One region of the Bradyrhizobium sp. USDA 4538 genome, then DNA from elsewhere that is predicted to be linked to it. Evidence: riboswitches for the same ligand, from Rfam matches in the RefSeq annotation. Region 1 holds a riboswitch; the other holds the start of a gene.
The links. A riboswitch is a leader RNA that binds a small molecule or an ion and turns the genes downstream of it on or off. The one in region 1 is predicted to bind cobalamin.
Positions count from the first base shown of each region.

Region 1 (4,210 bases):
GCGCGATCGCCGCTGGATCGAAAACGTCGCGACCGAAGGCGAGGTCGGCGGCATCCTGGAGCGCCTCGCCAACGGACTGAACGAGGGCGGCATCGGCATCGGCATTCTCAACGCCTATGCGCCGGGCGCCGGCGTGCAGGAATTGACCGCGGTGTGCCAGCTCGCGGCGGATCATGCGGTGCCGACCTTTACCCACGTCGCCTACATGTCGCGGATCGATCCCGAGAGCGCGGCCGAGGCCTATATCCGCCTGATCGGCTACGCGGGCGCCACCGGCGCGCATATGCACATCTGCCACTTCAACTCGTCGAGCAAGACCGATATCGAACGCTGTGTTGGGCTGATCGCGAAAGCGCAGGCGCAGGGCCTGCCGATCACGGTGGAGGCCTATCCCTACGGCACCGGCTCGACCGTGCTGGCGGCGACCTTCTTCAGCGATCCGAAATTCGAGGAGCGCAACGGCCTCGGTTATGATTCGGTGCAGCGCGTGACCGACGGTCACCGTTTCGGCAGTCGCGAGGAGCTGCTGGCGGCACAGGCCGAAGAGCCCTCGACCTTGGTACTGTGGCATGTGCTCGACATCGAGAACAACGCGCATCATCGCGATCTGCTCGACATGGCGGTGCTGTATCCGGGCGGCGCAATCGCCTCCGACGCGATGCCGTGGACGCTGTCGGACGGCCGTCCCTACAGCGGCGACGCCTGGCCGCTGCCGGACGATGCCACCTCGCATCCGCGCTCGGCGGGCTGCTTCACCCGCTTCATCCGCGAATGGGTGCGCGAGCGCAAGAAGGTGTCGCTGCTCGAGGGCATCCGCAAATGCGCGCTGATCCCGGCCGAGATCCTGTCGGCGAGCACGCCGGCGATGCGGGCCAAGGGCCGGCTGCAGGTCGGCGCCGACGCCGATGTCGTGGTGTTCGACTACGAGACGTTGAGCGATCGCGCGACCTTCTCCGCGATGAATCGTCCGGCGGAGGGCGTGCGGCATCTCGTGGTCAGCGGCCAGCCGCTGATCAGCGATGGTGTGCTCGATGTCGCGGCGCGTCCCGGCCGGCCGGTGCGCCGGCCCGTCACCGGAGGCTAATGTGCCGGTCCCGATCCTGCTGGTCGCGGGCTTTCTCGGGGCGGGCAAGACCACCGTCGTCAACCATCTGCTGGCGCATGCGCAAGGGCGGCGCATCGCCGCCGTGGTCAACGATTTCGGTGCGATCAATATCGACGCCGAGCTGATCGCCGGCGCCGGCGACGGCGTGGTCAGCCTGAGCAATGGCTGCATCTGCTGCACACTGGAGGGCGACCTGCTGCGCACGCTCGCAACCTTGCTGCGGCGTGATCCGCGTCCCGAATTCATCGTGATCGAGACCAGCGGGATCGCCGATCCCGCCGACATCGTGCGCAACCTGATGGATCCCGTGATCTGGAAGGAGGCGCCGCTGGAGACGGTGCTGTGCGTGGTCGACGCGACGCAACCTGCGGCGATGCTGAACGATGCGCTGCTGCGCTCGCAGCTCCGGGCGGCGGATGTGGTGGCGCTGAGCAAGGTCGATCTGACTGACGCCGCTGCGTGCGCCGCGATCCGCGACGCCGTGCGCGCGGCGCGTCCGGCGGCCGTGGTGGTTGATGCCTTGCATGGCGAGGTGCCGGCCGCGCTGCTGTTCCCGACGGACCTCGATCATGTGCCGGCTCCGCGCGAGACCGCGCCGCGACGGCCGGCGTCCGATCGCTTCGAGACGCTGAGCTGGACCTCGGAGCGGCCCGTCGTGCTGCCGCGCTTGCAGCAGGCGATCGGCAGACTGGCGCCGAAGCTGGCGCGGGCGAAGGGATTGTTCGAGACGGTGGAGCAGCCCGGGCGGCTGACCGTGCTTCAACTCGCCGGCGGCCGCGCGACCCTGGCTGCGGGCGGCGTGCCGTCGCCCGGCGTGCCGCGCACGCGCATCGTGTTCATCGCCGAGATGGGTGCGCTGTCGCGCGCGGAGATTGATGAGGTGATGCAGGGATGTGTCGAGGCTCAGTGACGCGAACCTACGTTTCCCGTCATCTTGAGGAGCCGCGAAGCAGCGTCTCGAAGGATGAATCGGCCACCAGCCGGGCCGTGCATCCTTCGAGACGCGCGTGCCGCGCTCCTCAGGATGACGGGTTGCCTTTCGGCGTCAGCCCTCGACGTCGCTGTGTCATCGCCGCAGCAGCATCTCGCAAAGCATGTGTGCGACAATCGCATCGAATTGACAGCCCTGCAGCCAGCACCTATCGTTTTTGCCGACGGTTCCCTTCGGGGATCAAAAGGGAATGCGGTGCGAGGGTAACCCCAATGCCGCAGCTGTCCCCGCAACTGTAAACGGCGAGCCTTTCGTCAAATTGCCACTGGGCCATCGGCCCGGGAAGGCGTCGACAGGCGATGACCCGTGAGCCAGGAGACCTGCCGTCAGTCGTGGTCACACGCGAGCACATCGGGCGGGGGCGTCCTGGTGGGATCGGAGCACTGCCTTTTGGGCAATGCGCCAGTCCGCGTTCGCGGTGACGTGCCACGTTACCGCGAGTCCTTTTCATGTCTCCGTCCTCTCCCGTTGCGCGCAAATGGCGCCTCGGTCTTCTCTGCTCCCTGTCATCGCTGCTGTTGCCGGCCGAAGGCTCGGCACAAACGCCTCCACCAACCAGGCTCGATCCGATTGAGGTCGCGCCTTCCGCTGTGGCAAGGCCGAAGCCCGCGGCGCGAAGCCGTGCCGTGGCCGCCGCGGCGCGGCCGAGGCCCGCGACGATCGCAACAACCGGCAACGCGCCGCGCGTCGCAGCGTCGGGCGTACCGGGATCGGCATCGCCGACGCTCAATGCCACCACGCAGGGCGGCACCGGCAGTCGTCTCAATCTGACGCCGCTGCAGACGCCGGCCAGCGTCGAGATCATCACGGCGCAGACCATCGCTGAACGCGGCCAGCATAATGTGCTCGATGCCGTCACCCAGGACGCGGCTGGCTTCATCGCAACGCCGGCACCCGGCAATGGCGGCCTGTCGTTCAGCACCCGCGGCTTTGCCGGCAGCAACTCGGTGATGACGCTGTATGACGGCACGCGCTTCTATATCGGCTCCGGCACGCTGACGTTCCCCTACGACACCTGGTCGACGCAGCGCATCGAAGTGCTGCGCGGCCCGGCCTCGGTGCTGTACGGCGAAGGCGCGATCGGCGGCGTCATCAACGTGATCCCGAAGAAACCGCTCAATACGCCCTACAACGAGGCCGAAGTTTCGCTCGACAGCAACATGACCCGGCGGCTCTCGGTGGACAGCACCGGTCCGATCAATCCCAATGTGTCGTACCGCATCAACGCCACCGGCAACATGTCGGACGGCTGGGTCGATCGCGACAAGACCTCGAACGCGGTGGTCTCCGCTGCCGTGCGGGTGCAGGCGTCGGACAATCTGGCCTTCACGCTGTCGGAGGACTACGGCGACCGCAGCCCGTCGCGCTATTTCGGCACGCCGCTGATCAACGGTTCGATCCAGGATGCGCTGCGCTTCAAGAACTACAACGCATTGGACAGCGCGATCCGCTATCAGGACAGCTGGACCCAGTTCAAGACCGAGTGGGACGTCGCCGACGGCATCAAGGTCAACAACACGCTGTATTACCTGACCAGCGAGCGGCACTGGCGCGACATCGAAAACTATACCTGGAATCCGAAGACCCGGCTGATCGATCGCGCGAGCTACATCGAGATCTTCCACGACCAGAAGCAGCTCGGCAACCGGATGGATGCGACCTTCAGCGGTCACGTGTTCGGCCTTGCGAACCAGGTCGTCGCTGGCTTCGACGTCAACCGGATCGACTTCACCCACACCAACAACTCGCCCTATGGCGGCGCGTCGTCGGTCAATCCTTACGTGTTCGATCCGGGATCGTTCTTCGCGACGACGACGGCGACCACGCCGGGCTTCAATGCGATCGTCAATCAATACGCGCTGTTCGCCGAGGATCGTCTCTTGCTGACCGATCAGTTGTCGCTGGTGACCGGTGTCAGGTATGACCGTCCCGAGGTGGATCGCACCGACTACAAGACGCCGGCGAACAGTTTCGAGACGGCGCTATCGGGCACCAGCTGGCGCGCGGGGCTCGTTTACGAGCCGATCAAGAACCTCGCGTTCTATGGCCAGTACGCGGTCGGCGTCGATCCGGTCAGTAATCTGATCTCACTGTCGACCACGCAGAAGACGTTC
Region 1 is NZ_JALJZE010000001.1:4,671,050-4,675,259, forward strand. It holds gene J2R78_RS21040 (amidohydrolase family protein) at 1-1,084, shown strand, start outside; gene J2R78_RS21045 (GTP-binding protein) at 1,086-2,015, shown strand; cobalamin riboswitch at 2,244-2,439, shown strand; gene J2R78_RS21050 (TonB-dependent siderophore receptor) at 2,546-4,210, shown strand, end outside.

Region 2 (4,210 bases), 3.4 Mb from region 1:
TCGCGCCCTCTCTATTGTTTCTCGTTCATTTGGCTCTATGCGATCGAACCAAGAGCCTGCAGGAAAGGCTGCGATACGTTTGGCAAAAAAAGATTGAGGCTCCCAATCTTGTCCTTCGCTTTTCTCGAAAGCGATGACGCCGTTGTGAGTAAAATAATGGGGCCCTGGGATCTTGCAGTTCACCAAAAGCAGAACGCGCCAAAGATCACCCTTTTTCGTCGGTTTGTCCTTCGGTTTCGCCACGTAATCCACCGCAACGGGCTCAATGATATGGCACCGGCCGTGCCGCAGTAGATTGCCGAGCTTGCCTTGTGCGGTCGTTACGAAGTTGAAGTTAACAGGATCGTGCAGAAAGCGAAGATTTGCGTCCCTTTCGCCATCGGTGACCTCACTGGCGATCAATGAGAGCGCAAAGGCGCGCCAGCCAAATTCAATCGGCTTGGCATATGGCGATGCAAGTTTGATCGTTCCGTCGGTCGCGATCTTCCAAGTGATTGCGTACTGTTCGTCTGATTTGTTGTCTTGATGCCTGGTCCAGGAAAAGTACACATACTCTGTTCGGTCAATTCCTTCAGCGACTCCCCACGACCGAGGGACGAAGTGAGCCACCTTCGAGACCTTGGAGATGATTTGTTCTATAGTCTCGCCGTCTTGCGCTCGCCACGTTGACTTGACCCTTTCGACAAGCGCGCTGTCATTGGCGCGAACGTTGCTGTTTGTCGCTGCCAGCCCGGCCAGGCAGATCAGCGATCGACCGAGACAGAACCAAAGCACGCGCGTTCCAGACATTCTCTTCATTGCGGCCGGCCCATCTGGTTCTCATGCACGCGTCAATTCCAAAGCGGACAATCTTCGACGTGCTCTACGAGATCGCTAGAAGTTAGCGGCAACGTGACGCGAGCACCTGCTGATGTCCCGCGCAAGCAGGCGCTGTCCCTCGATGTCACGCGCCGCTAACTTCAGTGGTCAGCCAAAGCTTCAACTTGCAATGCTGGACCAGCCCAGGAGGAGAAGCCTGGGCAAGCGAGGACTTGCATTCTTCGTGCCAGGCAATAGCAGGCAGTTCGCACCAGATTTGTGCCGCCTTTGTCGACTTTCCGACCTGCGCACCTTATTTATGTTGCCATTAAGCCTATTCGCAGCGACTTTCGTGGCTCATTCCTGTCACGCACTGGATCTTCGAGCAGCGCAGTTTTGAAAGCCTTGCTGCCAGGAGCCAGACGACAATTGGGTGCAGGTTTGCCGCCACCGAACCGGTGTGGTCCGGGGTCGTTGCCGCTGCTGCCAAGGTCGAGAGTGCCTCAGCCGGTTGTGCTTGGCGCTTTATGGCCAATAACGAGGCGAAGCCGCCCATCAGCGGCGAGCGATTTGGAATTGGCGCTCGCAAGTTCAAAAGTCAGGCAGACGATGGGACGATGGCATTCGCCGCTCGCGTGATGGCCCGCTATCGTGACCGGCGTCTATCTGTTCGTCGCCGTAGTCAACATTGGAGGAGCTGCGCTTCCATGCAGTCGTATCGACCGGGCAAGAAGGCCAAGCCTCGGGTTGAGCTAGCTTCGGCTTGAACTGCTCAAAACGTTCGAGAACATCTGTCTGACCGCCGGGTTCATAAGTGGCCTTGCTATCCAGCCGAACAGGCCGACCGCAAAGACGGCAGCAGCAAAGACGCTGAGGGCACTCCAAACAGCCATTTTCATTGCGAGCTACTCTTTTCGTTAGTGATTCACTATGCTTGCTTTTCGCAGTATCGCCAAAAACGTCCGCATGGCGCCTACCAGGATTGGTCGTAGATCAACATGCTCGCTGAGTACGCTGCCGGATTTAGCGTATAGCGCGCCTATTCACACTGGTTGTTGGTGGAGAAAGGGGGACGTAGCGAAGGCTCGATGAATGTTCGAAAGCTGGATCGCGTGAAGAGCGTCCTGTCTCGGCACCGTGACCTTCATCGCCCAGGCCGCATTCGTCTCTTCCATGATCTGACACGCGGTCCGACGCCAACGCGCCTCGCAGACGGTCACCCCGATATCTGTGATTGGAGAGTGCCTTCAACGTCGCGATCAAGAGTGGCCGTGCATCGTCAACACGTAGGAGACGTCGCAGCATCAATTTGAGAGGTTGACGGCGGAGTTGTCTTGCCGATAATCCAAGTCGTCGAGGTTCTCCGGTTCCTGTTTTATCCGGAGCTAAGAGGGAAGCCGGTGATGCCGGCGCTGCCCCCGCAACTGTGAGCGGCGAGCCGCTGTCCAACAGAGTCACTGAAGCCTGCGCGGCTTCGGGAAGGCCGGACAGTGGCGATGACCCGCGAGCCAGGAGACCTGCCCCGACAATATGTTCGTCCACGGGCGGGGTGTCCCGGTGGTGCGCCAAGCAGCCGTCGCTCGCGCGACGTCTCCTGCCTGCGTCCGCCATGGCCTTTGCCCCCAACATGGGGTTAACGCTATGTCTCTTCTCTCACTTCCGGTTGCCACGCTCGGGACGCCGCGCATCGGTCCAAGACGCGAGCTTAAACTCGCGCTCGAAAGCTATTGGGCCGGAAGAATCAGCGAACAGCAATTGCTCGAGGACGCAGCCGGCCTACGTGCGGCGAACTGGGCGCGCCAGAAATCCCTCGGTGTCACCATCATTCCGTCGAACGATTTCTCGCTATACGATCAGGTGCTCGACACCAGTGTCATGGTCGGCGCTATCCCGGAAGTCTATGCCTCGAAAGCCGAGCCTGCTTCTCTCAAGACGTATTTCGCCATGGCACGCGGTTCACAAAGCGGCAGTCAGGATGCGAGTTGCGGTCACGGACCTCGCGGCTATGGCGCACCCGCGCAGGAGATGACCAAGTGGTTCGATACCAACTACCACTACATGGTTCCGGAATTTCATCGGGGGCAGACTTTCAGACTCTCCTCTCGCAAGCCTATCGAGGAGTATGAGGAAGCCAAGGCCCTTGGCTTTCAGACGCGCCCTGTCCTGATCGGTCCGGCCACTTTCTTGAAGCTAGGCAAGAGTGCGGATCCCGCGATCCAGCCACTGTCACTCCTGGATGACCTGATACCGATCTATATCAAGGTTCTGCAGGAATTGGCCAAACGCGGAGCAGAATGGGTTCAATTTGACGAGCCCTGTATGGTCCTTGATCTGGATCAGGGGGCAAAAAAATCTTTGCTGCATGCCTATGACCGGCTCGCCAAGGAAGGGCCGGCCATCAAGATCATGGTTGCCAGCTATTTTGGCCACCTTGGCGACAATCTTCACACCGCCTTGCGCCTACCTGTTGCCGGCCTGCATGTCGATCTGGTTCGGGCGCCGGAGTTATTGGATCAGATCATTGCTGCCGGGCGAAGTGAACTCGTCATGTCACTCGGCGTGATAGACGGTCGCAATGTGTGGCGGACGAATTTGTCGGCGCTGCGCCAGCGGCTCGATCCCGCCATTGCGAAGCTCGGCAAGGATCGCGTACAGATCGCCCCATCCTGTTCGCTGCTTCACGTGCCGGTCGATGTTGAACTCGAAACGGAACTTGCCTCCGATGTCAAGAGCTGGCTTGCGTTCTCGGTTCAGAAGATTCGCGAGCTTGCGACCTTGGCACGGGCACTCGCAGGCGATCAGGATGTTGCCGACGCTCTTGCGGAATCGGAGCGCGTTACCACCCGCCGCGGAACTTCCCCGAAGATCCGTGACGCCAATGTCGCCGTCCGGATGAGTGCGATCAATCAGACCATGCGACGGCGCGTCAGCCCATTTGCCAGCCGTGCCGAGATCCAACGCAAGCGCTTCAAACTGCCGGCGTTTCCGACCACGACGATCGGATCGTTTCCGCAGACCGCAGAGGTGCGTAATGCCCGCGCGGCGCACGCGAGAGGCTCGATGAGCGACGGGCAATACGACAAGTTTCTCAAGGAGGAGACTGCGCGTGTTGTCCGTTGGCAGGAGGACATTGGCCTGGACGTGCTCGTGCACGGCGAGTTTGAGCGCAATGACATGGTGCAGTACTTCGGCGAGCAACTCGCCGGCTTCGCATTTACCAAAAACGGCTGGGTACAATCCTATGGCTCGCGCTGCGTTCGGCCACCGATCCTGTTTGGCGACGTCTCGCGGCCGAAGCCGATCACCGTGGACTGGTGGCGCTACGCGCAATCACTAACCAACAAGCCGATGAAGGCGATGTTGACCGGACCGGTAACGATTTTGAACTGGTCGTTTGTTCGCGATGATATTC
Region 2 is NZ_JALJZE010000001.1:1,282,094-1,286,303, reverse strand. It holds gene J2R78_RS05605 (nodulate formation efficiency C protein) at 1-798, opposite strand, end outside; cobalamin riboswitch at 2,138-2,338, shown strand; gene metE (5-methyltetrahydropteroyltriglutamate--homocysteine S-methyltransferase) at 2,440-4,210, shown strand, end outside.
Region 2: it holds a riboswitch for cobalamin, as region 1 does, so the genes downstream of both, metE (5-methyltetrahydropteroyltriglutamate--homocysteine S-methyltransferase) here and J2R78_RS21050 (TonB-dependent siderophore receptor) in region 1, are expected to answer to the same signal.